One region of the Streptomyces sp. NBC_01013 genome, then DNA from elsewhere that is predicted to be linked to it. Evidence: riboswitches for the same ligand, from Rfam matches in the RefSeq annotation. Region 1 holds a riboswitch; each other region holds the start of a gene.
The links. Region 1 has a riboswitch for cobalamin ahead of OG538_RS28330 (cobalamin biosynthesis protein). Riboswitches for the same ligand answer to the same signal wherever they lie in the genome.

Region 1 (9,784 bases):
ATAGCGCAGCGCCTCGGCGACGACGCCGGCCGGTGCGGACGATTCGGCCATCAGCTCCGCGTCCGGCACCGTCTCACCGCCGAGCAGCACGGTCGGGATACCGGACGTCCTCAGGACGGCGAGGCCGTCCTCCCAGGCGCGCTTGCCGCCCAGGAGGCGGACCACGGCGACCGAGGAGCCCTCGATCAGCGCGGGCAGTTCGTCCTGGGCGTCGATGCGGGCCGGGTTGCCGATCCGGTAGGGCGCGCCCGAGGCACGGGCGGCGAGGAGGTCGGTGTCGGCGGTGGACAGCAGCAGCACGGTGCTCAGCGGGGCGGTCAGTGAGGCGTTCATGCGCGTGCTCCAGGTGCTCCGGGGGCGATGAAGGGAAGTCCTGCCGGTGCGCCCGACTCGATGAGTCGCCACAGCGCATCGGTGTCCGCGTGTTCTTCGATCAGGTCGCCGAGGCGGTCGAGCTGTTCCTCCCGCAGCCCGGCGAAACAGGTGTCGGGGGCGGGCACGAAGCGGCGGCCGGCGGCCTTCGCGACCTCGGTCAGGAAGCGGCGGCGGAAGGTGTCGCTCTCCAGCGAGCCGTGCCAGTGGGTGCCCCACACGGCGCCGGACCGGCAGCCGTCCAGGTGCCCGCCCCGCCCGTCGGTGAGGAACGGCTCGCCGCCGCGCACATCCGCGACGCCGTGGTGGATCTCGTACCCCTCGACCGGGGCGCCGAGTGCCTCGCCGACCGGCCGGGCGAGGGTCTTCTCGCGGTCGAACCGGATGCGTACGGGCAGCAGTCCGAGCCCGTCGACCGTTCCCGCCCGCGATTCCACGTCGTCCTCGATGCGTTCGCCGAGGATCTGGTAGCCGCCGCAGACGCCGAGCACCGGGCGGCCCTCGGCGGCCCGCCGCAGCAGCGCGTCGGCGAGCCCGCGCTCGCGCAGCCAGGCGAGAGCCTTCACGGTGCCGCGGGTCCCGGGCACGATGACGAGGTCGGCGTCGGCGAGCTCCTCGGCGCGGTCCACGAAGCGCACGACGACGCCCGGCTCGGCTGCGAGCGCGTCCACGTCGGTGAAGTTGGACATCAGCGGCACGGCGCACACCGCGACGCGCAGGATGTCCTCGCCGTGCGGCGGTGCGAGCACCGACTCGCGCACGGTGCCGCGCAGCGATACCCGCAGACCGTCCTCCTCGTCGATGCCGAGGCCGTGGGCGAACGGCAGCACCCCGTACGTCGGACGTCCCGTCAGATCGCGCAGCATGTCCAGACCGGGCTCCAGCAGCGAGACGTCGCCACGGAACTTGTTGACCAGATAGCCGGCGATCAGCGCCTGGTCCTCCGCCGAGAGCAGCGCCGTCGTACCGAAGAAGGAGGCGAAGACCCCGCCGCGGTCGATGTCGCCGACGACCACCACCGGGAAGCGTGCCGCCCGCGCGATGCCCATGTTCACGATGTCCGTACGCCGCAGATTGATCTCGGCCGGACTGCCCGCCCCCTCACAGATCACTGCGTCATACGTGCCCCGAAGCTGCTCCAGGCAGTCCACGACGGTCGACAGGAGCGACTCCTGCCGGCCGCCGTGGTAGCCGCGGGCGCTCATCTCGCCGACCGGACGCCCCATCAGGACGACCTGGCTGGAGCGGTCGCTGCCGGGCTTGAGCAGTACCGGGTTCATCAGGGCGGTCGGCTCCACCCGGGCGGCCTGGGCCTGCATGGCCTGGGCGCGGCCGATCTCGGCGCCCTCGCGGGTGACGAAGGAGTTGAGCGACATGTTCTGCGCCTTGAACGGCGCCACCTTGACGCCGCGGCGCACCAGCCAGCGGCAGATACCCGCCGTGACGACGCTCTTGCCCGCGTCCGAGGTGGTCCCGGCGACCAGCAGTCCGCCGCTCATGTCGGTCTCCGTCCTGAGAGTCGAGGTGCTGCGGTGCGAGGTGATGCGGGCCGAGGGCCGGTGATCCCTCGCGCGGTGATCCGTCGTGCCACGGCCCCGGCGCCCAGCCGGGCCGCCACGCTCACGCCGAGGGCGAGTGCGCTCACCCGGCGCGACAGCCGTACGGCCCGTTCGATGTCCGCGGGCTCCACCGCGCGGCCCGTCTCCCCGTTGAGGACGGGGCGGTGTTCGACCCGGCCGCCGTAGGCGAGCGTTCCACCGAGCCGCACGCCGAGCGCGCCCGCGAACGAGGCCTCCACCGGGCCCGCGTTGGGGCTGGGGTGCTTGGCCGCGTCCGCTCGCCAGGCACGGACCGCTCGCCGTGGCCGCCCCCCGGCGGTCACGGCGAGCAGGGCCGTCAGCCGGGCACCCGGCCAGCCCGCGAGGTCGTCGAGGCGGGCCGAGGCCCAGCCGTAACGCCGGTAGCGGGGCGACTTGTGGCCGACCATCGCGTCGAGCGTGTTGGCGGCCCGGAACCCGACGAGCCCGGGGACCCCGCCCAGCGCACCCCACACCAGCGCGCCGACCACGGCGTCCGACGTGTTCTCGGCGACGGACTCCACGACGGCCCTGGCGATCTGAGGGCCGTCCAGGGACTGCGGGTCGCGGCCGCACAGATGCGGCAGCCGCTCCCGGGCCAGGTCGAGGTCCCCGGCGGTCAGGGCATCGCCGATGGACCGGGCCTCGCGGCCCAGTGACGTACCGCCGACGACGGACCAGGTGGTGGCGGCGGTCAGGGCGACGGACGCGGCGGGGTGGCGGCGCAGCCCATGGGCGGCCAGGGCAGCACCCGCGGCGGCGCCTCCGGCACAGACCAGGGTGTGGAGTGCGCCCCACCCGCGGTGGTCACGCCACAGACGGCGCTCGACGCCTGCCGCGGCCCGCCCGAAGGCGGCGACCGGGTGGCCCCTGCGGGGATCACCGAGCAGCAGATCGCCGATCAGACCGGCCGTGGCGCCGTACGCGAAGATGCGATCGGCACGCACGGTTCAGCCGGCCGTTGCGCCTCGAAGGACCTTCGTACAGGCAGGTGCTGGCAGGAGCAGCACGGATTCGGACGCACGGCAGCCGGGCATGGCGATATGTCCTCACTCAGGGTCCGCGCCCTGGTTCGACGTGACGGCGACGAGAGTCTCCTGGCTTCCGGATCCGCAGTTCCCCCGGGCCTTCCAGTCCACTTGCGTGGACCGTGACTTCCAGTGGTGGGGGACTGCTCCCCGGTGACAGTGGCGGGACCGCGCCGGATTCGCACCGGCTTCCTCTGCTGTCGCCGTAATGGCTCGGGCAGTCCACCACGCTCTGCGAACGCCCGTCAACTTGCCGTTGACCTGCGGCGGTGCAGTGTGCTGAGACGCACATCGGGCCGGACGCGCACGAGGTGCGTCCGGCCCGATACGGGTGGGAGTGGTGGGCTCAGAGGCGTCCGGGTGACCGCTTACCGGGCGGCCATGCCCCGAAACGCACGCTTCCGGCGTGGTCGTCGGTCACCGACGCTTCGCGTCGGCTCCCTCCTCAGCCTTGGAACAGCAACGAACCGGGCCGCGTCCGCCACCCGATCCGAAGCCGTCCGACAGCCTCTCAGGCGACGATCAGATAGATGCCGTAGGCCACGGCAGCTGCACACAGTCCGAAGCAGAGGTACGCGCCGGCGCGGGCCAGCACGAGCGACCCGCCCGCCGAGCCGCCCTGTGCGGCAGGCTCCGGCTGCTTGGAGAGACCGACGATGCCGAGGGTGAAGAGCCCCACGAGTGCGACGGTGGCGACGAGGGAGACGCCGAAGACGGTGCCGAGGGCTGCCCAGTCGATGTTCATGTGGATGTGTCCTTACCGGAGGCTCTTAGACCGTGGCGGGTCGGGCCGGGTCGGTGACCGGTCCGACCGGGGCCGGGATGGTGGCCATGAGGTCGTGGGTCTGGGCAGCAGCGGTGGGCGGCGGGCTGACGGCCGCGATGGCGGTGGTGACGACGCCCGCGGGCTCGGCGTCCTCACCGGCCGGGGCGACGTCGCCGTGCCCGACGGGCTTGCGGCGGGAGAGCACCCAGATCGCACCGGAGCCCGCGATCAGCAGCGCCGCGACGACCACGACACCCCAGGTGCCCTGCTTGGTGAGGAACTCCGCGCCCGCACCGACCAGCCCGGCGGCCGGGAGGGTCAGGCCCCAGGCGACGAACATCCGGGTGGCGGTGGACCAGCGGACCACACCCCCCTTGCGCCCCAGGCCCGCACCCATGACGGCACCTGAGCACGACTGGGTGGTGGAGAGGGAGAAGCCGAGGTGCGAGGAGGCCAGGATGACGGTGGCCGCACTGGTCTGGGCGGCGAAGCCCTGCGGCGGCTTCAGCTCCGTCAGGCCGCTGCCCATGGTGCGGATGATGCGCCAGCCGCCCAGGTAGGTGCCGAGTGCGATGGCGAGGCCGGCGCACACGATGACCCAGACCGGCGGGTTGGAGCCGGGGGAGAGGACGCCACCGGTGACCAGGGCGAGCGTGATGATGCCCATGGTCTTCTGCGCGTCGTTGGTGCCGTGGGCGAGCGATACGAGCCCGGCCGAGGCGATCTGGCCGGCGCGGTATCCCTTCGCCGTGGCCTTCTCCTGGGCGCCGCCCGTGGCCTTCCCGCCGATGCGGTACGTCAGCTTGGTGGCCAGGAGTGCGGCGACACCGGCGACGACCGGCGCGGCGACCGCGGGGAGCAGCACCTTGGTGACGACGGTGCCGCCGTCGACGGAGGACCAGCCCGCGGACATCACCGCGGCGCCGATCAGGCCGCCGAACAGTGCGTGGGAGGAGCTGGACGGCAGGCCGACCAGCCAGGTCAGGAGATTCCACAGGATGGCGCCGACGAGCGCCGCGAAGATGACCTCGGTTCTGAGCCCGTCTTCATTGATGATCCCGCCGGAGATCGTCTTGGCGACCTCCACCGACAGGAACGCGCCGACGAGGTTGAGAGCGGCGGACATGGCCACCGCTGTCTTGGGTTTGAGTGCGCCGGTCGAGATGGTGGTGGCCATCGCGTTGGCGGTGTCGTGGAAACCGTTCGTGAAATCGAACACTAGAGCTGTCACGATCACAATCGCGAGCAGCAGCGTGATGTGTTCCATTTACCCAGGCAATCGTTCGACGTCAGTGGCAAGTGGACCGTAGGCAATCTGGGTGAACGGAAGATGAACTGAGCAGGGCGTTGCGGTGACCCCAACCGGAGTGCCGTTGCCCTTTTCGTCCGCCGCGTGACGGCGGAGTTCAGGCACGGGCCGGTCTGGGCCCGGAATCCGGGGCCCGGGCGGACGTTCGCGGCAGGGGCGGCAAGGGGTCGCTCATCCGTTGAAAGGATCTTCGTATGAGCGACGAGTGGCGAGAATCGATCGAACGGGCCTGGGGCGGAGTCGTCTCCACTGCCCGCAGGACGGCCTCCGAAGGGCTGGTCGTGGGGACGTCGGGCAACGTCTCCGCCCGGGTCGGATCGACCGTGCTGGTCACCCCGAGCGGAGTGCCGTACGACCGGCTCCGCCCGGAGGACCTGACAGGCGTCGATCTGGAGGGCAACCAGGTCCTCGGCACGATGGCCCCCACCAGCGAACTGCCGCTCCATCTCGCGGTGTACCGGAACACCGACGCCGCCGCCGTCGTGCACACCCACGCGGTGCACGCCACGGCCGTCTCCACCCTGGTCGCCGAGGTGCCGTCGGTCCACTACGCCGCGGCGATGCTGGGCGGCCCCGTACGGGTCGCCGCCTATGCCCGCTACGGCACGGACGAACTGGCCGCGAACATGCTCACGGCTCTGCGCGACCGCACCGGCTGCCTGCTGGGCAACCACGGGACCGTCACCTACGGCGCCACGCTCGACGAGGCGTACGACCGCACCGCCCAGCTCGAATGGCTGTGCCGCCTCTGGCTCGCCGCGAGCTCCGTACCGGGCCGCACCCCGGCGCTGCTCACGCCGGAGCAGCTGGGTGACGTCGGGGAAGCACTGAAGGGGTACGGGCAGCCGCGCCAGGACCGGTGAGGGGCCGGCTGTGTGTCCGTGTCCCTCGCGGCCGGCGGTGAGGGGGTATGGGTCCTGCGCGGCTCGGCGGTGGGCCGGCTGTGTGTCCGTGTCCCCCGTGGCCCGGCGGTGAGGGGGCGCGGGTCCTGTGCGGCTCGGCGGTGGGCCGGCGCGGGTCCTGCGCGGCCCGGCCGCGGGCGGCCCGCCGTCCTCCGCGATCCGCCGTGAGCCGGTGGGAGTCCTCCGCGTCCCGGCCGGGACGCGTCAGACCCCTTCTGCCGTCCGGCCGGCTCACCGGACGGCCCCGCCCACTGGCCGTGGCCGGCGAAGCCCGTGACACTGAAGCGGTGCGCCCCGCTACAGCAACGGCAGCTGCCGTCACCACGATCCTCGGCGTCGGCGCGGCAGCGGTCGCGGCCGGCCGGTACGCAGGCGATGTCGCCCTCAAGGCGCCGCCCGGACGCCCTCTACCCGCCGACCGCCGACTGACCGTCCATGCGACGGCGGCCGGGCAGGTCGCTCTGACCCGGTCCTTCACCTCACTCCGTCCCGGGACCTACGGGCTGGTGGGCGATGACGTCCACGCGGTCGTGGGGCCCGTGATCGAGCAGGCCCACCAGGCCCCCGACACCGTCGTGCGCCGACTGGAACGCGTGAACCGCGGCACCCTGAGCCCCGGCGCCAAGGTGCGCATCACGCCGGAGCTCCACTGCGGCGACCCGGCCACATCCCTCGGCCTCGCCTTCCGGGATGTGGAGATCCCCGGCGAACTCGGCGGCCTGCCCGCCTGGTTCGTGCCGGGCCCGCGCGACACCTGGGTCATCGCCGCGCACGGCCTCGGCACCACCCGGGAACACGCGCTGAACGTGACGGGCTTCCTGCACGGGCAGCAGCTGCCCGTGCTCGACCTCGCCTACCGCGGCGACCCCGGAGCCCCCCGCTCTCCGGACGGCCTCGCCCACCTCGGTGAGTCCGAATGGCGGGACCTGGATGCGGCCATCCGCTTCGCCGTGCGCTACGGCGCCGAACAGGTCGTGCTGTACGGCTGGTCCACCGGCGCCTCGATGGCCCTCCACGCGTGCGTCAACTCCGCGCTGCGGGACCGGATCTGCGGTCTGGTCCTCGATTCGCCGGTGCTGGACTGGCAAGCCACCCTGCGCGCCCTGGCCGCTGCCCACGGTGTCCCCGCCGCCCTGCTGCCCCTCGCCGTACGGGCCGCGCAGGGAAAGACCGGGCTGCACGGAGCCCGGCTCCTGGACGCCTCGCTGCCCCGGACCCTGCACGTTCCGACGCTGATCTTCCACGGCCCCGACGACACCCTGGCCCCCTGGCGGCCGACCCGGGAGCTCGCCGCCCGCCGTCCCGACCTCATCGCCCTGCACGCCGTACCCCAGGCTCCGCATGCGGCGATGTGGAATGCCGACCCGGTCCGCTACGAAGAGACGTTGCGACGCTTCCTCACGCCCCTGATGTGAGCGGATGTGAGGCTTGGGAGGATTGGTCCCGGCCGAAGCCGGCCCGCCCCGAGACCGGTGATCCGGGTTCCGTTTGGGCTTTCGGGCCGTCAGGGGCAAGACTGCTCCCCGTGACGTCCCGTACCCCGCGCGACTCCAGGCTGCGACTTGTCCGCCCGCGACCCCTCGCCACCGCTCGCAAGGCCGTGACCACCCGGCGCACCAGGCCGGCTCCCCGCCCGCCCGAGGGCACCCCGCCCCGGGTGGAGCTGGCCCGCCAGGCCAGGACCGTTCTCGCCGACGCTGTACGGATCGCCCGCTGGGCGGCCGACGGCGCGAGCCCCGGTGCGCCTCCACTCGCCGTCCAGGCCCTTGAACGGGCTGCGACGGCGCTGGAGTTGTCCCCGGCTCAGGTGCGCTCCGGCTGGGACCGGGCCCGGCTCGCCGGACTCGTGGAGCTGCACGGCGAGACCGCACGGCCCGGCTGGCGGCTCCGCGCCTGGGACCGCGACGACTCCGCCGTGCTCCGCGGCTGGGTGGCGCTCTTCGACGCCTGGTCGCTCGTCCACCCCGCGCCCCAGGGCATCGAGTCCACCGCGGTCGCCGAGGCCGTCGAGGCCGTGCCCCAGGTGCTCTCCCTCCTTCAGCTCTCGGCGGGGCCGGTCACGGTGCCCGCCCTCCTGGACCTGCTCGGGCAGCGCGTGGCGGAACTGCACGAGGAACGCTGCGAGGTGCCCTACGGGCCCCAGCCGCTGCCCGCCCCCGCCGAGGCGGCCCCCACCGCCCACCCCGCGGACCTGGTCGCCCTCCTGCTCGACTGGGCCCTGGAGGGGCTGGCCGCCGTCGGCGCGCTCACCCTCGGGCCCGGGACCGCCACCCTGACCCCGCTCGGCAACTGGGCGGTCTGGGTCAAGCTGGAGCAGATCTGCGTCGCCGCCCAGAGCCCGGCCGGGAACATCGAGCAGTCCGCCGCCGACATGCTGCTCGGCTGCGCCCGCCTCACCCCCGGGCCGGCCCGTGCCGAATACCGCGCCTGGCTGGCCGCCCGCCCCGTCGTCAGCGCCGTCGCCGAACTGCTCGGTGTGGCCCGGGGCGAGGATGCGCTGCTGCGCGGGCTCGCCTTCGAGGCGCTCCGCGTCGTCGGCGCGCCCGCCGAGCCCGAGGTGCGCGCGGTCGTCTCCGACCCGTCACTGCGCCCCTACGCGCTGCTCTGGCTCGCGGAGTACGACGGAGCCGACCCCGAGGACGCGCAGGAAGTGCTCAGCCGCGAGGAGGCCACCTGGCTCTGGGTGGACACCGCGGCGGCCGTCGCGGATCACGGCGAGACGGGACTGCTGGTCCGCCACCTCGACTCGGCCGTGCAGGGCACCGTCCCTGCGCTGCTGGACGAGGTACGGGCCGTGGGCCACCCGCGCACCGTCCAGGTGCTGGTGGCCCTGGCTGCCGCGCACCCCGACCCGGCGCTCGCCAAGGCGGTCCGCAAGGCGGCGTTCCAGGTGCACACCGGCGGGTCCTGAACCGGCCCGGCCCGCCCCGCTGCCCGGCGGCCTCCTGCCCGGGTGGCGGGACGTCGGGCGGCCGGCGGGGCGTCGGGCCGGCGGGGCGCCCGCCCCGGTCCCGTCGTCGCCCGGCGCCGGCGGCCGCTCAGCCCGCCGATCCCGGGGCGTACGTCCCGAAGCTCCACACGTTGCCCTCCGCGTCCCGCGCCATGTAGTCCCGGGAGCCGTAGTCCTGGTCGGTGGGCGCCATGAGGATCTCCACCCCGTGTTCCACGGCCCGGGCATGGTGGGCGTCGACGTCGTCGACCACCACGTAGACGCCGGCCGGCCCCGCCCCCTGCATCGCTTTGGCGAAGAGGCCCTCGCGGCCCCTGGAACCGAGCATCACCCTGCCGTTACCGCAGGAGAGCTCGGCGTGCATCACCGTGCCGTCCTCGCCCTCGTACACCGCTTCCTCGGTGAAGCCCAGGCCCTGGGTCAGCGTCTTGATCGCGGCCTTCGCATCGTCGTACAGGATCGTCGGACAGACCGTCGGAACGCCTGCTGTCGCTTCTGCCATCGTGCTCATTCCCTTCGCACGCCCAACCGGGCCCCGGTGGCCCTTGTGTGATCTGCGTCTCAGTCTTGCACCCGGCACCGACAACGCCCTGCGCGAGCCGGGCCCTGCCGTACGCGCGGCTCAGCGGAAGGTGTCGCAGGCGGCCATGTCCCCGCTGCGGAAGCCGGTGCTGAACCACTGCCGGCGCTGTGCGGCCGAGCCGTGCGTCCAGGACTCCGGGGCCACCCGGCCCTGGAACTTCTCCTGGACGCGGTCGTCCCCGACCGAGGCGGCCGCGTCGAGTCCGTCCCGGATGTCCGCGCGGGTGAGCTCGGTGATCAGCGGCCGGCCGGTCGACCCGTCGGGCGTGGTCGTCGCGTGGTGCGCCCAGACCCCGGC
Region 2 (9,784 bases), 6.0 Mb from region 1:
CGGAGTGGCGTACCAGGACTGGGCGTTGCCGCGTACATGGGCGACGGTGCGGTCGAGGAAGGGGGCGTCGAGGGCGGCGGTGTTCAAGGTCGTCCCTTGCGGAAGGCGGGAGAAGAAGCGGACAGAAGGGCCGGTCCGGTGCGTCGCGCGAGGAGCGAGCACGTACCTCCGGTCACACGGACAGCCGTCGGGCGTCGCGGGCGGGATCGATCAACGTGAGGGCGGCCGCTCCGCTCAGCAGGAGCACGACCCCGGTGATCAGGACCGCGTACCGGTAACCCTCCGCGCCGTGGCCGTCCACGAGGCGCCCGATCAGAGTGGGGGCGATCAGCCCGGCGGTGGTCACCACTGCATTCATGATGCCCAGGGAACCGCCGCGGCGATCGGCGGGAACGAGTTCCGTGACGGTGGTGACGGCGATGCTGCTCATCGCTCCGGCCAGGCCGAATCCCGCGACCAGGAGCAGGGCGGTCATGGCGCCGGCCGGGGCCGCGGGCAGGGTCAGGCACGCTGCGGCGCCGATGAGCAGCAGCACTCCGCCGACCCCGCCGCGGGCCCACCGGCTCGACGTCCCGCGGCGCAGCAGCCAACCCGTCAGGCCGGCCTGACCGAGCACCACCACACCGCCCAGACCCCAGACCAGCATGACCAGCCGGGTGGAACCGGCCGAGGTGTAGCCCAGGGCGTCCTGGAGGTAGGACGGGAGCCAGACCAGGGCGAAGGCGATGATCCAGTACGTTCCGAAATAGGCGGCCGTGGCGCCGATCCAGGTGCGGGTCGCGAGGATCCGCCGGTACGGCATCCTGCGCAGGGGCGCCCCGGATCCCGTCCCTGCCGCCGCGCCCGTCCCGTCGCCGGAGCCGGCCGGCGCGCCGGCGTAGGGCCCCTCCCCGCCGAGGAGAAGCCACAGCAGGGCCCACACGAGACCGGCCAGTGCGACAGCGGCGACGGCCGAGCGCCAGCCGTGATGCTGGATCACCCACGTCAGTACGGGAGCGGCGACCAGGACCCCCAGGGTGATTCCGAGGACGATCAGGGCCCCGGGCAGGTTGCGCCGGTGGTTGGGGAACCAGGACAGCGTGGCCTGCTGGGCGACAGGGAAGGCGGGCCCCTCCGCGGCACCGAGGAGGACGCGTGAGGTGATGAGCACCGCGAGCCCGCCGCCTGCCGCCATCGGGGCCTGGGCGACGGACCAGAGTACGGCCATGGCCAGGAGCAGCCACTTGGGCCGGATGCGGTCCGCGAGCAGCCCCACAGCGGCGCCGGAGACCGAGAAGAGCAGGAAGAAGGCGCTGCTGGCGAGTCCGAAGGCCGATGCGGACAGGCCGAGATCCTCCCGGATCTCGTCCGCTGCCAGACCGAGCACGGACTTGTCCGCGAAATTGATCATCATGAAGACGACGAGCAGTGCGGTGACGGTCCACGCCCGGCGGTTCGTTCCGCCAGGCGCCTTCGGGGGACCGGTGAACACAGCAGGTGCGGCATCGGTGTCGGTCACTGGGGCTCCGCGCGACTGGATGGAGGGAGGGGGAGTGGGTCAGGTGCGGGGAGGGGGTTCAGGAGAGGGGGACGCCGGCGATCGCGATGCGCTCCATGACACGGCGCTGCGGGAAGTAGTCACTGATCGCGTAGTGCTGGGTGGCGATGTTGTCCCAGACCGCGACCGAGCCCGGCTGCCATCGGAAGCGGACCTGGTACTCGGGGATACGGGCCTGGAGGACGAGCTCACCGAGCAGCTCACGGCTCTCGGGGCCGGACAGGCCGACGATCCGGGTGGTGAAGGGTTCGTTGACGTAGAGGAGCTTGCGCCCGGTGCGCGGGTGGCGCACGACCACGGGGTGTTCGACGGCCGGCAGGTTCTCGCGATGGGCGGCGATCTGGCTCGCGGTCATCAACGCCCCCCAGCTCGGCACCCAGTCGTGTACGGCGGTGAGCCCGTCGATCCGGGCCTTCAAGGCGTCAGTGAGGTTGTCGTAGGCGGCCGCCATGTCGGCCCACATGGTGTCCCCGCCGGCGGCGGGGACCTCGACGGCGCGCAGGACGGAGCCGAGCGCCGGTGCGGCCATGAACGAGTGGTCGCTGTGCCAGATGTTCTCGCTGCCGATGGCCATGGCGTCCTTGGCCAGCCGGGAGACGCCGACCGAGTCGCCCTTGGGGAAGAACGGATTGGGCTCCGGCTCGCCCCACAGGGCGGAGAACGCCAGCTGGGACTGCGGGGCGAACGCGTGCTGATCACGGAAGAAGAGCACCTTCCACTCCAGCAGCGCCTGCCGGAGCTCCTGCGCGAGGCCGTCGCCGATCGGGCCGGAGAGGTCGACGCCCTCGATCTCGGCGCCGATGTGCGGGGTGAGCGGGCAGACGTCCAGGAGCCGGTAGCCGGGCTGCTCCGCGCCGGGTGCGAGGCGGTCGAGCGTGCGCTTCCCGTAGTGCATCAACGGCTTGTCGAGGGCGGGGGCGGGGGTGGTGACGGCGCTGGCCATGAGTCCTCCACATCGAGGTCCAGAAAATCGTTACTGGAAGTATCGTTATTGAGGCATGGCGAGGCAAGACGCGTGGGGCGTGAAAATTCGACGCCGGAAATCAGGGTTGCCGACGGCCTGGACCCGGAGGTCGGGCCCCCTGATCCGTCAGCCGTGATCCGTCAGCCTGATCCGTCAGGCGCCTGTGCCGACCGCCTGAGCGACGAGATCGACCAGCGAGTCCACGAAGCGGGCGTCGGGCAGCTCCAGCTCGCCGATCAGCCGGAAGACCAGTGGTGCGGCCACCAGGGTGGCGGCGGCCCGGACATCGATGCCGGGGGCCACGTCACCTCGCGCGATCCCCCGTTCGAGGATGCGCCTCGTCTCGCTCGTGATGCGCTCGGTGTACTCCGCGTACTGGCCCCGCGCCGCGCCCGCATCGGCCGACGCCCCGATGAGGCCCGCGAGAAGCCGGTCCGAGCCGGGCAGTCGGTATGCCTCCAGGCGTGCGGTGAGCACGAAGCGGAGCTCGGCGCGGAAGTCACCCAGGTCGGGCACCGAGAGGATGCCGATGCGCGTCTCCGCGGCGGCGATGATCAAGTCCTGCTTGGTGGGCCACCGTCGGTAGATGGCCGGCTTGCTCACCCCGGCCCTGGCCGCGACGGCGTCCATCGTGACCGCCCCGATCCCCAGCTCCGTGACCAGGCCCACCACCGCGTCGAGAACGGCTCCGGTGACCCGCTCCTCCCGCGGCCGGCCTGGTCCTCGTACGGCACCGTCCGCCTGCGTCTCCACCATGGGGCAGAGCCTACGGTCTCGGCCGGGCCCCCCGGGCCGCGTAAGCCGCGGTCGCTCCACGGGGCGGACCGTCTCGCCAGGACGCGGCGTCGCCGACGGCTTACGATGAGCCATCGGCGCCGAAAGAGGTGCGAAATGGATGAATACCCCCTGATCGAGAACCACGGTCTCATCGGTGATCTGCAGACCGCGGCCCTCGTGACGACCGACGCGACAGTCGACTGGTTCTGCTGCCCGCGCTTCGATTCGCCCAGCATCTTCGGTGCTCTTCTCGACCGGCGGAAGGGCGGTCACTTCACCTGCAAGCCCGCCGCGGGGACGTACACCAGCAAGCAGCTCTACCACCCCGACACCGCCGTGCTGGTGACGCGCTTCATGACCGAGGCGGGGACCGGCGAGGTGGTCGACTTCATGCCGGTCACCGGCGCGACGGCGACGGACCGGCACCGTCTGGTCCGGATGGTGCGCTGTGTCCGGGGCAGTATCACGTTCGAGGGAGAGCTCGCCCCCCGCTTCGACTACGGTCGTCAGCCGCACGAGCTGCATCTCACGGAGCACGGGGCCCTGTTCGCTTCGAAGGACATGCGCCTTGCCGTTCACGCCGTCCGTGAACCGCGGGACGAGCGACTGCTGCACATCGTTCCGCACGGCAGCGACCTGCGGTTCACCCTGACGCTGCAGGCTGGGCAGCAACGTGGTCTCGTCATGGAGTCGTCACCCGGCGGGCCGCCGCACGAGGTCGCCATGGCGGAGTTCAGCCGGCTCTTCGACGAGACCGTCCAGTTCTGGCGATCCTGGCTGGGGCAGTCCAGCTACGCGGGCCGGTGGCGGGAAGCGGTGGAACGCTCGGCCGTGACGTTGAAGCTCATGACCTACGCGCCCACCGGAGCCCTGGTAGCCGCGCCGACGACCGGGCTGCCCGAGCAACTGGGCGGGGAGCGCAACTGGGACTACCGGTTCACCTGGATCCGGGACGCCTCGTTCTCCGTGTACGCCTTGCTGGGCCTGGGGTTCAGGGAAGAGGCGACCGCGTTCATCAGCTGGCTGCACGACCGCGTGAAGGAAGAGGCCGGTCACACGGGCGGCACCGGGCCGCTGAACGTCATGTACCGCGTCGACGGTTCCTCGGACCTTACCGAGGAGACCCTGGGGCATTGGGAGGGGTACGGCGGCTCCGCCCCGGTCCGCATCGGCAACGGAGCGGCGGACCAACTGCAACTGGACATCTACGGCGAGGCGTTCGACAGCATCTATTTCGCGCACCAGCACGGCATGCACCTCGACCACCGGGGCTGGACCGCGCTGCACACCCTCCTCGACTGGCTGGTCGACAACTGGGACCGGCCCGGCGAAGGGCTGTGGGAGACCCGCGGCGGCCGCAAGGACTTCACCTACGGCCGCGTGATGTCCTGGGTGGCCTTCGACCGAGCGGTCCGGATCGCCTACGACGACGGCCGCCCGGCGGCCCGAGTCCGCTGGCTGGACGCCCGCGACGCGATCTACCAGCAGGTGTTCAGCCAGGGATGGGACGAGAAGAAGCAGGCCTTCGTGCAGCACTACGGTGACGACGTACTCGACTCGTCACTGCTGCGCATGCCGACGGTCGGCTTCATGACGCCGGACGATCCGATGTGGGAGTCCACGCTGGACGCGATGGAACGTGAGCTGGTCAGCGACAGCCTGGTCTACCGCTACAACCCCGAAGCGTCACCGGACGGACTGCGCGGCTCGGAGGGGACCTTCTCCCTCTGCACGTTCATGTACGTCGACGCCCTGGCGCGGGCCGGGCGCACGGACCAGGCCAGACTGGTTCTGGAGAAGATGCTCTCCTACGCCAACCATCTCGGCCTGTACTCGGAGGAGATCGGGCTGACAGGGCGACAACTGGGCAACTTCCCGCAGGCGTTCACCCATCTCGCCCTGATCGACGCCGCCATCACCCTGGACGCGAGGCTCAACGGGGAGCGCGGGGGCGCGGCGTAGGAGCCAACACGTCTGCAGGGGCTCGCACATGTAGGGGCTCGCACACGTGGGCTCGCACATGTGGGAGGGCTGTCCTGCCGCCGTCATCAGCCCTCTTCCTCGGGTGCGAGCGGCCGGCCGCAGCGCAGGTTCCACCGCCCCGATCTGCCGCTGAGCTCCGTCACCGTGAGCGGAGCCACGTCCAGCCGCCAGAACGCCTGGGCCGGGAGGGCCAGCGCATGGACGACGGCGGCCCGGATCACGGCGGGCTCGGTCACCGCCAGGACCCGACGGGCATCGTTGCCGGGGAGCGAGTCGAGCCATGAGGCCGCTCGGGCGCACAGGCCCAGCAGGGATTCACCACCGTGCGGTGCGGCGGCCGGATCCGCCAGCCAGGCCGCCACTCCGTCCGGCTCGTCCGCGCCGACCTCGGACAGTCGTGCGCCGGACCAACGGCCCATCTCCCAGTCCCGTAGCTCGTGTTCGTGCTCGGCTCGCAGCCCCAGCGCCGTCGCGGTGCCCGCGCAGCGTCGGGACGGTCCCCGCAGCCACCGGTCCGCTGCCGGGACCGATCCGGCGGCAGCGGCAGCGCGGGCCGGCCGGAGTCCGGCGTCGTCGAGGGGCGCGTCACCGGCGAACCGGGCCTCGCGCAGCGCGGCGTTCATCGCCGGTGAGATCAACATCACCCGTACCGTCATCACCGCTACGACCTTCCTGAACTGTGGCCCCTCGGCCAAGCACACCATGGCATCCGAGGGCCAACGGCCCGCCCGTGGGCACCATGGCGGCCGTCACGTCCAGGCGGTATGGTCGCGACGACATGACGAGGGTGTGACGGAAGTCCGGTGAGAATCCGGCACGGTCGCGCCACTGTGAACCCGTACCTGTGCGGGAAGTCAGACCCAGCACCTTCGTCTCAGGCACCACGATCGGGACGCGTGTTCCCCCAGGAGGTTCTGCCATGGCACAGACTGCTGCCCCCGCCGCCGTCACACCCGCCATCACCCCCATCTCACTGAAGGCCATTGCCCCGTGGGCGGTCTTCTTCGGCGTCCTCATGCTGGTCCTGCTCTACTTCGTCGGCGCCGAGCAGGGCGCTACCGCGCTCATCTCGGGCGAAGGCGTGCACGAGTGGGTCCACGACGGCCGTCACCTCCTCGGTTTCCCCTGCCACTGATCCATCCGGCTGATCCAGGGGAATTCCTCATGAACTCCATATCTGTCAGAGCTCTGCTGGTCCGCGGCATGCTGGCCGGCCTCGTCGCGGGTGCGATCGCACTCGTGGTGGCCTACTTCCTCGGCGAGTCCCGTGTCGACGCGGCCATCGCCCTCGAAGAGTCACATACCCACGACCACGGCGGTGGCGCGGAACTCGTCAGCCGCAGCATGCAGGCCACCGGCGGCCTCGCCACCGGTGTACTGGTCTTCGGCGTCGCCGTAGGCGGCATCGCCGCGCTCGTCTTCTGTTACGCCCTCGGCCGGATGGGCCGCTTCGGACCCCGGGCGACGGCTGCGCTGATCGCGGGAGCGGCCCTGCTGACCGTGTACATCGTGCCGTTCCTGAAGTATCCGGCGAATCCGCCCGCGGTCGGCGACCCCGACACCATCGGCCGCCGCACCGCGTTGTTCTTCCTGATGGTCGCTCTCAGTGTCCTGCTGGCCGTCGCCGCCGTCCTTCTCGGCAGGCGGCTGGCCCCGCGCCTGGGCAACTGGAACGCCACCATCGCCGCGGCCGCCGGCTATGTCCTGGTGGTCGGCCTCGCCTACGCCTTCCTGCCCTCGTTCAACGAGGTCGGAAAGGACTTCCCGGCTTCTCTGCTCTGGGAGTTCAGGCTGGCCACGCTCGCGGTGCAGATCACGCTCTGGACGGCCTTCGGGCTGGTCTTCGGGTACCTCACCGAGCGGCTGCTGGTGCCGAGACGGGATGCGGTCACGGCCGGGGAGGTCACGGCGAACCGGCCGGCCACCATCGTGGGCTGAGGCCGGGAGCCACCACGGGCCAGGCAGGCCGGCCCGGAACGGCGTGACGTCTGCGGCAGGACCGTGTACGTCGCGACGACGGCACGCACAGAGCCCGCCGGGGAACCCGGTGGGCTCTGCTGCGTGCGGAAGCCGCCTCGCTTCTCACTCCTGGGTGGCGGGCCCGTCCCAGTCGATCCGGTAGTGCTTCAGCTGTGCGTCCTCCTTCACGAGGCGCATCCCTACCGCGGTCATGACGTGCTGGGAGGCGGTGTTGTCGAGATCGGTGTCCCCGTGGACGCAGGCGATGCCCTGGTCGCGGGTGAACCGCAACAGCGCGCGAAGCGCCTCGGAGGCGTAACCCCTTCCCCGTGCCGACTCCACGAGCCCGTAGCCGATCGTGACGTGCCTCCGGTCGTCGGGTGCCCCGTGAAACCCCACTCCGCCGATCACCGTGCCGTCCTCGCGGCGCTGTATCGCGTACGGACCGTAGGGATGGGGATCGCCTGAATCGGCGCACGTTTCCAGGAAGCGTTTGGCCGCCCTCATCTCGCCCGGCGAGGGATAGCCCGGAGCCCAGCGCGCACCGCCGGCAGGCCGGCCCGCGACCACCTGCTCGGCGTGGGCGGCGGTCAGGGGGTACAGGAGCAGACGTGGTGTGACGAGGTCGGTCATGGGCTGTGGGTATCACGCGATGCGGCCGGGCCGCACCTGGATTTTCCAGGTGCGGCCCGGCGCGTGCGGGCGGCCGGGAGCCACCCTGCCTGGGTGAGGTCTCCGGCCAGTGGGGGCAGGCATGGGCCGGCGTGGTGAGGTACCCGGACCGTGCGGTCAGGGCTCGGCTGCCGGGGCCAGGCCCCCGGGGAGGGCGGTCACGCATCGCCTGCCGAGGCGAAGTTCCCGGGCCCTGGGGTCACGCATCGGCTGCCGAGGTGAAGTCCCCGGACAGGGCGGCCGCCATCCGCAGGTGGGTGTCCGCCTCGGCCTGTCGACCCTGACGCTCCAGCGTGCGGCCGAGCATCAGTCGCGCGTAGTGCTCGACCGGGTCCAGTTCCAGCACCGCGCGCAGCTCCGTCTCGGCCCGGACGAGCCGCGCCGAGTGGTAGTAGGCCCGTGCCAGCAGCAAGCGCGGCGCGACCTGCTCCGGCACCTGCTCGACCAGTCCGCCCAGAATCCGGGCCGCAGTCGTGTACTCCTTCGAATCGAAGAAGAACTGAGCGCGATCCCAGCGCTCGGCGGCGGTACCGAACTCGTAGTAGGTGTCGCTCATCTGATCTCCTCGGTCGAGGGTGCCGCCGGGCCGCTCCCGTACGTTTCCATCCGCCACAACACCCACATGTCGTTTAACATTCCACTAATTATTGGGCGTGGGTGCAGCCCGCCCGGAGCCGCACGGGAATAGGTTGACCGCCATGAGTAATCTCGATCGCCAGGCCACACTCTCCGTCTGCGGAGGACGGGGTTTCGTCGTCGCCGAACCCGTACGTGAACTCCTCACCCCGCGCCATGTCCGCCTCGGCGAGTCCACCGAGGTCCGCAGACTGCTGCCCAATCTGGGCCGCCGCATGGTCGGGGCCTGGGCCTTCGTCGACCACTACGGCCCCGACGACATCGCCGACGAGCCCGGCATGCAGGTGCCGCCCCACCCTCACATGGGCCTGCAGACGGTCAGCTGGCTGCACGAGGGCGAGGTCCTGCACCGCGACAGCCTGGGCAGCCTGGAGACGATCCGCCCGCGCGAGCTCGGTCTGATGACCTCCGGCCGCGCCATCAGTCACTCCGAGGAGAGCCCCAGGCCGCACGCCTCGCTTCTGCACGGGGCCCAGCTCTGGGTCGCCCTCCCCGATGCCCACCGCGCCGTCGAACCCCACTTCCAGCACCACACGGACCTGCCGACCGTCACCGCTCCGGGCCTCTCGGCCACCGTGATCCTCGGGACCCTCGACGGCGCCACCTCGCCCGGCACCGCGTACACCCCGATCGTCGGCGCCGATCTCGCCCTGAGCCGTGGGGCCGACGCACGCCTCCCGCTGGACCCCGACTTCGAGTACGCCGTGCTGTCGATGTCCGGCGAGGCGGAGGTCGACGGCGTCCCGGTGCTGCCGGGCTCCATGCTCTACCTCGGCTGCGGACGCACCGAGCTTCCGCTGCGCGCGGAGTCCGACGCGGGTCTGATGCTCCTGGGCGGTGAGCCCTTCGAGGAGGAGATCGTCATGTGGTGGAACTTCGTGGGCAGAACCCAGGACGACATCACCCAGGCGCGGGAGGACTGGATGAACGGTGATCGGTTCGGCGCGGTGCGCGGCTACGACGGTGCGCCGCTCCCGGCTCCGGCGTTGCCCCCTGTGCCCTTGAAGCCCCGGGGGCGAGTGCGCTGAACTGCGGGCTCAGCACGGGCGATCGCTGCTCCGACCTCCACGCACCACCAGGAGGAAAGAATGACTCCAGCCGATCCCACTCCGCGTTCGTCAGGTCCCACGATGAAGCCGGCCTGACCCCACCACCCTTGGCCGGTCAGGGAATCCGGGAAGCAGCGCCCAGTGCAGCGGGTCAGCTGCGCCATCGCCGGAATCGAAGACCGCCCCAGGAGTCTGGAAGGTAGTCCT
Region 3 (9,784 bases), 1.4 Mb from region 1:
GCCCTGCACGAATGGCTCGCCCCGGTCGACCCTGCGCTCACCACCGTCGCGGGCATTCACTACAACCTCTTCCTCGGCAGCCTCCTGGACCACGACACCGAGACCCCCCGCGATCTCTCGGACTTCCTCCGGCTGCGACGCATCGGCACCTTCCTCTGTACGGAAGTGGCGCACGGCAACGACGCGGCAGCCGTCGAGACGACCGCCACCTACGACGCCGGCCGGGACGGATTCGTTCTGCACACCCCGCACGCCGGCGCACAGAAGTTCATGCCCAACACCAGCCCGGCGGGGGGCCCCAAGTCGGGGCTCGTCGCCGCCCGGCTGATCGTCGGCGGCGTCGACCAAGGGGTCTTCCTGCTGCTGGTGCCGCTCACGGACGCGTCCCGAGCCCTCCCCGGTATCAGGGTGCGCCGGCTCCCCGCACGCATGGGCAGCCCCGTCGACCACTGCCTCACCTCCTTCGACCAGGTATTTGTCGGCCGCGCCGCGCTGCTCGGCGGCGCGCAGGGGCGGGTCGGCGACGACGGGGTCTTCCGCAGCGACACCGAGGGGCACAGGCGCCGCTTCCTCGCCTCGATCGGGCGGGTCACCACGGGCCGCATCTGCATGAGCGCCAGCGCGGTGGGCTCCGCACGCACCACGCTGGCCCTCGCCGTGCGCTACGGAGGCCACCGTTTCGTCTCCGGAGGCCGTGCGTCGCCTCCGGTGCCGGTCATCGCCCACCGCAGCCACCACGGCCCGCTCGCGGAGGCCATGGCCACCGTCTTCGCGATGAGCCTGCTGCACCGGCGCGTACTCGACCGGTGGGAGAAGGCGGCGGCGGGCCCGCCCGCGGAACGCGAGGCCGCCGAGCGGATGGTCGACATCGCCAAGGGATGGATCACCTGGCAGGCCCGGTCGGTGATCGTCGAGTGCCGGGAACGGTGCGGCGCCCAGGGTCTCCTGGAGAGCAACGGGATGACCGAGCTCGTCACCGGGATCGAGGGCGCGATCACGGCCGAGGGCGACAACCTGGCCATCCACTCCCGGGCGGCCGCCGGACTGCTCTTCGACGCCGCCCAGGTCCCGCAGGACGATCCGGCCGGCGACCCGCCGGACGGCGATCTCGCTGACCTGCGGTTCCTTGGCCGGCTCCTGGGCCAGGTGGAGCGCATCCGGTTCGCCCGGGCGGCCGCGCGGATGGCCCAGGTCCCTCACGGCGGCCCGCTGGAGCGCTGGAACGCGGCGTCCGGACCCGCGCTGCGGGGAGTCGAGGCCCACGCGTACCGGCAGGCGGCCCACGCGTACGAGAACGCGCTCGCAGCTCTGCCCGGTGGCGAGGCCCGCGAGCGGCTGGGCGAACTCGCCCGGCTGTTCGCGCTGCGCTGGGTCGCGGACAACAGCGGGGACCTGCTCGCCGCGGGCCACCTGACCGCCGGTCAGGTCGAAGGGCTGACCGATGCCACCGAACAACTCGTCGCCGCGGTGAGCCGCCATCTCCCGGAGCTGGCGGAATCCTTCGCACTGCCCGGGGAACTGCTCGCCGACTGGCCCATCGCCGGTCCCCACTACACCCACGCCTACGACGACCCGGGCGCCTCCTGGCACACCACCGCGGCCAGGCAACCTGCCGGGGGCGCGCGATGACGGGCACCTCGCACCGGGCGGCGGACGCGGTCCGGCGGCTGGGTCTCCGTGTCGTCCTGCTGGCCTTCTGGGGTACCTCGGCCGCGCTCTCGCGGCGGTGCGCGGGGCCGCGCATCCCCGGTGGCGAATCGGTTCGCCGCAAGGCGTAACCGGACTGGGGCCGCCCGGGTACTCCGGGACCGGGGCGGTGCGCCGGCACACCGCCCCGGCCGACCCACCACCCGCGCCACCGGGCACACCGCCGCTGAGCTGGGCGGAGGCCCGTGGTAGCGTGCCGGAGCCAGTCGAACTCCACGTAGGGGTCAGGGAATCCGGTGAGAATCCGGAACTGACGCGCAGCGGTGAGGGGGACGGGCGGGGCCACGGCCACTGGGAGACCCACGGTTTCCCGGGAAGGCGTCCCGTCCGTATGAACCCGAGTCCGAAGACCTGCTGGCACCCGCGGCCCGGTACCGGGCCACGGAACTCCGTACAGCGGGCCCCGCGCATGGGCCCAGAGACGCCGAGGTACTCCGTGCCGCCCATAGCCGGCCCCGCCCGCTCCGCCGCCCTGTTCACCGCGGCACTGATCCTGCTGACGGCCTGCGGCGGCGGCAAGGACAGCACCGCCGCCAAGTCCGGGGAAGCCGAAGGCTATCCGGTCACCTTGAAGAACTGCGGACGGACCGTCACCGTGGACGCGGCGCCGAAGCGCGCCGTGCCGGTCGACCAGGGGTCGACCGAGATCCTGCTCTCGCTCGGCCTCGCCGACCGGCTCGCCGCCACGGCCACGTGGACCGACCCGGTACTGAAGGGACTGGAGAAGGCCAACGCGGGCGTCCCGAGGATCTCCGACAACCGTCCCTCGTCGGAGAAGGTCCTGGACCAGGAGCCCGACTTCGTCAGCGCGTCCTTCGAGTCGACCCTCGCCAAGGGCGGTGTGGCTCCCCGCGAGCAGTTCGAGAAGCTCGGCGTCCCCACCTACGTCTCGCCCGCCGACTGCACCGCCAAGGACAACAGCAAGGACGGCGACGGGGTCCGCACCGGTGCCCTGACCATGGAAAGCGTCTACGCCGAAGTCCGCGACCTGGCCGCGGTGTTCGGAGTTCCCGGGCGCGGCGAGAAGCTCGTCACCGAGCTGCGCGCCCGGGTGCGGAAGGCGGCCGAGGGCATCGACGCCTCCGGCACCTCCCTGATGTACTGGTTCGCCAACTCCGAAGCTCCCTACCTGGCGGGCTGCTGCGGTGCGCCCGGCATCATCACCCGGGAACTCGGCGCGAAGAACGCCTTCGACGACACGCACGAGGAATGGCCGCAGATCAACTGGGAGACCGTCGCCGATCGCAACCCGGACGTGCTGGTCATCGGCGACCTGACCCGCAAGTCCCAGACCGCCGAGAGCGCCGCGAAGAAGATCGCTTTCCTGGAGTCCAACCCCGTCACGAAGAACATGGACGCCGTCCGGGACAAGCACTACGTGCTGCTCAGCGGACAGTCGATGAACCCCACCATCCGGACCGTCGAGGGCGTGGAGCGCGTTGCCGCCGGGCTGCGCACCTTCGGGCTCGCGGGGTGACGGACACCGAACGGGCCGCGGCGCCGCGCGAGGACGCGGGTCCGCACGCCACGACGGGCCGGCGCGGCATCCGCGACGGACTCCTGTGGGCCTCCGGGCTCCTGCTGCTCGCCCTGTCCGTCGCGCTCGCCGTCACCATCGGCCCGGCCCGGATCTCCGTCGCCGACGTCTGGTCCACGGTCGCCGCCCATCTCGGCGCCGGTGAGCCGCGGCTCAGCCCGATCCGGGACGGGATCATCTGGAACCTGCGCATGCCGCGCACCCTGCTCGCAGCCGTCTGCGGCGCCGGACTCGCGGTCTGCGGCACCGTCATGCAGTCACTGCTGCGCAACCCGCTCGCCGACCCCTTCGTCCTCGGTGTCTCCTCCGGGGCCTCGACCGGTGCGGTCGTGGTGGTGGTGCTCGGTGTCGGCGGGGGAGCGGTATCGCTGTCGGCCGGGGCGTTCATCGGGGCGCTGTGCTCCTTCGCCCTGGTCATGCTGCTCAGCCACACCCTCGGCGGCAGCACCGACCGGGTCGTTCTGTCCGGGGTCGCGGCCATGCAGCTCTTCTCCGCGCTCACCTCCTTCGTCGTGATGACCGCCGCCGACGCCGAGCAGACCCGCGGGGTGCTGTTCTGGCTGCTGGGCTCACTCGGCGGGGTCGGCTGGAACGATGTCTGGATCTGCTGCGCCGTGCTCGTCGCGACACTGCTGGTCTGCCTCGGCCACGCCCGTACGCTCGATGCCTTCGCGTTCGGCCAGGACGCGGCGGCCACGCTCGGCGTCCACGTCGGCCGCACCCGGATCGTCCTGCTGTGCACGACCGCGCTGCTGACCGCCGCCCTCGTGAGCTCGGCCGGTGCCATCGGGTTCGTCGGACTGGTGCTGCCGCACGCGGCCCGCGCGCTCACCGGCTCCGGGCACCGCAGGCTCCTTCCGGTCACCGCACTCGCCGGGGCCGTTTTCCTGGTGTGGGTGGACACCCTCGCCCGGACCGTACTCGACCCGCAGGAGGTTCCAGTGGGAGTCGTCACCGCGCTGATCGGGGTCCCGGCCTTCGTGCTGGTCCTCTACCGCACCCGGCGGGCCCCGTGACCAGGGCCACCCCCAGCGGACTGCGGGCCGACCGGGTCAGCCGGGAGGCGGGTGGCCGCCTCATCCTGGACGGGGTCTCGATCGCTCCGCCGCCGGGCGCCACCCTCGGCCTGATCGGCCCGAACGGCTCCGGGAAGTCCACCCTGCTGCGGATACTCGCCGGAGTCCTGGCCCCGGACGCTGGTCTGGTCACCCTCGACGACGATCCACTGGCCGCCATCGGCCGCCGCACCGTCGCCGGACGCGTCGCGGTGGTCGACCAGCACGCCGTCACCCAGGTGGAGCTGAGCGTCGTGGACGTCGTACGTCTGGGACGCATCCCGCACCGCCGCGCCTGGTCGGCACCGACGGCGGCGGACGAGACGGCGGTACGTGAGGCCCTGGAGCGGACCGGACTGACCGAGCGCCGCGACCAGTCCTGGCACACGCTCTCCGGCGGTGAGCGCCAGCGCGTCCAGATCGCCCGCGCGCTCGCCCAGCAGCCGCGTGAACTCCTGCTGGACGAACCGACCAACCACCTGGACATCCAGCACCAGCTCGAACTTCTGTCGCTGGTCACCTCGTTGCCGCTGACCGCCGTCGTCGCGCTGCACGACCTCAATCTGGCCGCGATGTTCTGCGACCGCATCGTGGTGATGAACGAGGGGAGGGTGGTCGCGGGCGGCACTCCCGCGCAGGTGATCACCGAGGCGCTCATCTCCGACGTCTACCGGGTGCGGGCCGTCGTGACACCGGACGGCCCGCAGGGGCGGCCCTCGGTGCGCTTTCGTCCGGATCGGCCCTGACGCTCACGGGCGGAGTCCCGGCGCCGTGAACGCAAGGGGCGGGCCCCTGCGCGGAGCCCGCCCCTCGCCGGTGCGGTACGGCTGTCCGGCGTGGTGAGCCGGGCGTCAGCGGCGTCGCCCCTGACCGAACTCGCCGCCCATGTCCTTGCCGCCCATGTCCTTGCCACCCATGTCCGTGCCGCTCTTGGTGGTGCCGTCCGCGTAGTCGATCTGCTCCTTGCGCAGTTCGGCGGAGACTTCCTTCTGCTCGGTCACCTTCTTCGTTTCCATCCGCACCCGCTCGACCGGCACGGTCTCCTTGCGCATCGTGGCGCGTTCGGCGTGCAGGGTGACCTCCACGTCCTGTTCGGTGATGTCGGACCGGCCGGCCGCCTTGTCGCCCGGACGGAGCGGTTCGCGGACCACCCGCACCTCCTCGTGCGTCACGGGCACGGTCCTGGTGACGTTCTCCGTGACGACGTACTTGTGGAGGCGGGCCTTACCGCTCTCGTACTCCTCGGTGCCGATGTGCAGCTGCTCCTCGGAGCGGATCATCTCCTCCTTGCCGCCGAGGTCGGCGCCGGAACGTTCGGCGCCCGCGCCGGCACCCACCAGCGGACGGGCCGTGCCCGAGGTTTCGGTGTCTCGGTGCCTGCCGGTCCCGGAGCCCGCACCGGCCATGCCGGCCGACGTGGTCCGGTCGGTCGTGCGGCCCGTGCCCGCGGCTCCGGCCCCGGCTGCCGCTCCGGCTCCGGCTGCCGCTCCGGCTCCGGCTCCGGCCGCGCCCATGGTGCCCGTGCCGGTCGTGGTCGGTGCGTCGGCGCCCGATGTGCCGCCCCGTTCGCCGAGGTTGGCCTTGGTGTTCCTGCTCAGGCCGTAGTGCCGGTAGAGCTCTTCCTCCTCGGAGACGGACAGATGGGCGTCCGCGTCCACCCTGGGGGCTTCCTTCACCCGGTCCTTCGGATGTGAGATGTGCAGGTCGGAGCCCACGCGACGGGCTCCGGCGAGAGGCACGAAACTCTCCTTCATGCCGAACAGGCCGGTCTTCACCGTGATCCAGTCCGGTCGGCCGGTGCTGTCGTCGACATACACCCGCCCCACGTTGCCGATCTTCTCGCCCTCGGTGTCGTACACCGTCAGGCCGTCGAGCTCTCCGGAATCCGTGAAACCGTCAGCGGCTCCCATGTCCGATTCCTCCTCGCCCGGGCGCGTCCTGTAGGTGGGTCCAGCAGGGGAGGCGCGTCCGGATTCCATCGCGCCTCACCCGGATGGACGCTGCAACCGCCCGGCCGCCGGAGGCCGGGCACCGTATCCGCCCCAGGTGGGTGCAGGCCCCGTGCGATGCCGGTGCGGGGCTGTCGGCCCGGTTAGGCCAATCGAGTGAAGGCGGAAGGGGAGACCCCCTGGCCCCGCCCGCCGATGGGCAGGGCGGCAAGGCAGGAACGCGGGGTGCCCGTACCGGGCGGCTCGCCTCGCGTCCGGCACCGGCCGAGCCGCGCGCACGGGGCTCGTCCGTCACCGCCTCCGAACTGGCCGTTCCCGCCGTGCAGCGAATTTCCGGGAGTCCCTTGACCCCCGCTGGGCCCGCCCGCACCCTTTCGCCGGAAATCGCCACGGTGGTGCGATTCCCGCACCGACAGCTGGACGACGTGAAGGCGCCGGTCGCGCTCCTGGAGGCCGCCGGCGAGGTCCGGATCGCCTCCGCCAACGGCACCGACCTCATCGGCCGCAACGGCGACCGGCCGATCAGTCTGCGCGGCAAGCCCGCCGGGAAGCCCGGTGCGACCGTGTTGACCGGTGGAGATGGTCTGCCCCTGGCAGTTCGAGCAGGACCCCGCCCTCGTGCCGCTGCGCGCCGCCGCCGAGGCGCTCGCCACCCGTACCGACCGGCGGGACCTCTACGACCTCGACCGGCTGTCGGCCAAGGAGGTCCCCGTCGTCGCCGCGGTCCACCACGACGACATGTACGTCCACCGGGAACACGCACCGGCCCCACCGGTGCCGTACGCGGGCTGCGCCGCACCCGGGTCACCGTCGCCTTTGCCCACGACGGCGTCCGGACCGACGCCGCCGTGCTGGACCGTCTGATCGCCATGGCCCGCGGCCGGGCCCGACCTCTCGGCAACGGGCAGGGCGCCCCCGGCGGAGCCCTGCCCGGCACTTATGATCGACGGGTCCCGCACCGACCACCGTCCTGCCGCACCACCGGGGGTATCCCATCCGTTCCGTACGCATCCGGTTGCCCGAACAGCGCGGTGAACTGTCGGCCCGGCACGAGGACGGCCTGGAGCTGCATCACCTCGTGTGGCGGCTGGGGCCGGGTTGGAGGGTGTGCAGCAGCGCGGTACTCGGCGGCGGCATCGGGCCGCGTGACTGGATCCTCAACGCCCAGGTGCCCGGCGGCTATCCGCGCATGGACCCCGACCGCCACCTCGTCGAGATCGCCGCCGCCGAACACCTCACCGGGCCCGGCATCGGACTGATGACGGCCGCCGACGTCACCGCGTACACCGTCGCGACCGACGAGGGCGTCACCGCGACCGCCACCTGTGGTCTCGGCGTACGCGGCTGGGCGGCTACAGCGGCCGAGGGAGGCGGGGGACCTCAGGAGCCGGGGACGGTCAACATCGTCGTCGTGCTGCCCGTTCCGCTCACCGACGCCGCACTCGTCAACGCCGTCGCCACCGCCACCGAGGCCAAGGTGCAGGCACTGCTGGACGCCGGACTCGACTGCTCCGGTACCCCCACCGACTCCGTCTGCATCGCCGCGCCCGCGTCCTCCCCGGACGCCGGGCCCGGTGAACCGTTCGCGGGGCCCCGCTCGCGCTGGGGCGCACGACTGGCCAGGGCCGTGCACGCTGCGGTCCTCGAAGGCGCCGCGCGGCGATCCTGACCAACCCAAGCGCCGCGAGAGGCCTTCTTCGCGGCCGACGAAGGGAAGAGCCCTCATGACCTCAGCAGCCCACGCCGTCCGGGAGCGCCCGGCCGTCGCCGTGCTCGGCACCGGAATCATGGGTTCCGGCATGGCCCGCAGCCTGCTCAGGGCAGGTCTCGACGTCCGTGTCTGGAACCGTACTTACGACAAGGCGGCACCGCTCGCCGCCGACGGCGCCATCGTCGCGGACACCGCGGCCGAAGCCGTACGCGGCGCCGACGTCATCCTCACCGTGCTCAACGACAGCACCGCCGTCGCCGCCGCGCTCGCTGCCGCATCCGACGGGGTCCACCGCGGCCAGGTGCTCCTGCAGAGCTCCACCGTCGGGCCCGACGCCACCGCCGAACTGGCCCAGCGCGCAGTGGACCTCGGCCTCGTCTACCTCGATGCCCCGGTCTCCGGCACCCGGCAGCCCGCGGAACAGGGCGCGCTGACCGTCTTCGTCTCCGGGCCGTCCGCCGCCCGCAAGGTGACCGGGCCGGTGCTCGACGCGATCGGGCAGCGCACCGTCTGGGTGGCGGAGGAGCCGGGAGCCGCCTCCCGGCTCAAGCTCGTGGTCAACGCCTGGGTGATCAACATGGTGGGCGGCGTCGCGGAATGCCTGAACCTCGCCGAGGGACTCGGTGTGGACCCGCAGACGTTCCTCGACGTCATGAGGGGCGGGCCGCTCGATTCCGCCTACCTGCACGGCAAGTCCACCGCCGTCCTGACCGGCGACCTCACCCCGAGCTTCGCTCTGTCCACGGCCCTCAAGGACACCCGGCTCATCCTCGAAGCCGCCGCGCACTCGGGCGTCCGGCTGGACCTGACGGAGGCGTCGGCCGCCCGCTTCGAACGCGCCGAGGCGGCCGGGCACGGCGGCGACGACATGATCGCCACCTACTACGCAGGGCGGCCCGCGGAAAAGGACAGCGACTGATCCCCGGTCCGCCCTGCGTCCCGTCAGACCACCTGCACCTCGTGCCGGACCACCGCGTCGAACAGATAGCCCTGCGTGTTGTGCACGGCGACGTCCGGCTGGGTGCGGCCCGACCGGTCCGTCGCCCGTGCCAGCAGGACGGCAGGCCCACGGACCCCGGGCACCCAGTCGGCCGACCAGCGCACCCAGCTCCCGTCCCGCGGCTCCTCGTGCAGCCGCGCGCGGCGCCACCGCGCACCCCCGTCGGTGCTGACCTCGACCGTGCGCACAGGAGCACCGCCCGACCACGAGCGCCCGGTCAGCACGTGGCGCCGATGGGCGGGGAGCGCCGCACCCGGCGCCAGCTCGAAGGCACTCTTCAGCGTCTGCCGGGCCAGCGGCGCACTGCCCTCGGCCGGGTAGCCGGGGCCGAACAGCCGGTAGAGACCGGTGTTCCACGGCGAGACCAGCGGCTGCGCGCTCACCTCGATGTCGCCGACCCATTTGATGTTCGCGATCCCGATCCAGGACGGCACGATCAGCCGTACCGGATGCCCGTGGTCGGGCGGCAGCGGTTCGCCGTTCATCTCGTAGGCGAGGAGCACGTCGTCCAGCGCCTTCGCCACCGGCAGCGGCCGGCGTACATGCCCGAGATTGATCCCGTCGCTGACCACTTCGTCGTCCAGGCCCCGCGGCAGCACGTCGACCGCGTGCCGGGTGATGCCCGCGCGGTGCAGTACATCGGCGAGCCGCACCCCGCGCCAGCGGGCCGTGCCGATCGCCCCCAGAGTCCAGGCGGTCCCGCTGACCTGCTGGCCCTGCTGTGTGGCGTAGTAGCTGCGGGCGTTGCCCGCGCACTCGACGAACGAGGTGCGGGTCACCGACGGCAGCGCGCGCAGCGAGTCGTACGTGAACTCCGCCTCCGGG

Region 2: it holds a riboswitch for cobalamin, as region 1 does, so the genes downstream of both, OG538_RS02010 (CbtB-domain containing protein) here and OG538_RS28330 (cobalamin biosynthesis protein) in region 1, are expected to answer to the same signal.
Region 3: it holds a riboswitch for cobalamin, as region 1 does, so the genes downstream of both, OG538_RS34240 (ABC transporter substrate-binding protein) here and OG538_RS28330 (cobalamin biosynthesis protein) in region 1, are expected to answer to the same signal.

Annotation. Positions count from the first base shown of each region.
Region 1 is NZ_CP108687.1:6,507,430-6,517,213, forward strand. It holds gene cobN (cobaltochelatase subunit CobN) at 1-309, opposite strand, end outside; gene OG538_RS28325 (cobyric acid synthase) at 330-1,871, opposite strand; gene OG538_RS28330 (cobalamin biosynthesis protein) at 1,868-2,896, opposite strand; cobalamin riboswitch at 3,040-3,173, opposite strand; gene OG538_RS28335 (hypothetical protein) at 3,489-3,722, opposite strand; gene OG538_RS28340 (anion permease) at 3,748-5,010, opposite strand; gene OG538_RS28345 (class II aldolase/adducin family protein) at 5,247-5,915, shown strand; gene OG538_RS28350 (alpha/beta hydrolase) at 6,242-7,369, shown strand; gene OG538_RS28355 (hypothetical protein) at 7,555-8,865, shown strand; gene OG538_RS28360 (VOC family protein) at 8,993-9,406, opposite strand; gene OG538_RS28365 (neutral zinc metallopeptidase) at 9,527-9,784, opposite strand, start outside.
Region 2 is NZ_CP108687.1:460,402-470,185, reverse strand. It holds gene OG538_RS02040 (aldehyde dehydrogenase family protein) at 1-87, opposite strand, end outside; gene OG538_RS02035 (MFS transporter) at 173-1,498, opposite strand; gene OG538_RS02030 (TauD/TfdA dioxygenase family protein) at 1,557-2,480, opposite strand; gene OG538_RS02025 (TetR/AcrR family transcriptional regulator) at 2,655-3,257, opposite strand; gene OG538_RS02020 (glycoside hydrolase family 15 protein) at 3,363-5,240, shown strand; gene OG538_RS02015 (histidine phosphatase family protein) at 5,327-5,917, opposite strand; adenosylcobalamin (AdoCbl) riboswitch at 6,042-6,135, shown strand; gene OG538_RS02010 (CbtB-domain containing protein) at 6,181-6,396, shown strand; gene OG538_RS02005 (CbtA family protein) at 6,426-7,199, shown strand; gene OG538_RS02000 (GNAT family N-acetyltransferase) at 7,344-7,853, opposite strand; gene OG538_RS01995 (tetratricopeptide repeat protein) at 8,092-8,448, opposite strand; gene OG538_RS01990 (pirin family protein) at 8,591-9,556, shown strand.
Region 3 is NZ_CP108687.1:7,904,397-7,914,180, forward strand. It holds gene OG538_RS34230 (acyl-CoA dehydrogenase) at 1-1,629, shown strand, start outside; gene OG538_RS34235 (hypothetical protein) at 1,626-1,778, shown strand; cobalamin riboswitch at 1,894-2,081, shown strand; gene OG538_RS34240 (ABC transporter substrate-binding protein) at 2,144-3,184, shown strand; gene OG538_RS34245 (FecCD family ABC transporter permease) at 3,181-4,260, shown strand; gene OG538_RS34250 (ABC transporter ATP-binding protein) at 4,257-5,045, shown strand; gene OG538_RS34255 (PRC and DUF2382 domain-containing protein) at 5,151-6,209, opposite strand; gene OG538_RS34260 (hypothetical protein) at 6,822-7,112, shown strand; gene OG538_RS34265 (adenosylcobinamide amidohydrolase) at 7,264-7,917, shown strand; gene OG538_RS34270 (NAD(P)-dependent oxidoreductase) at 7,973-8,878, shown strand; gene OG538_RS34275 (sulfite oxidase) at 8,902-9,784, opposite strand, start outside.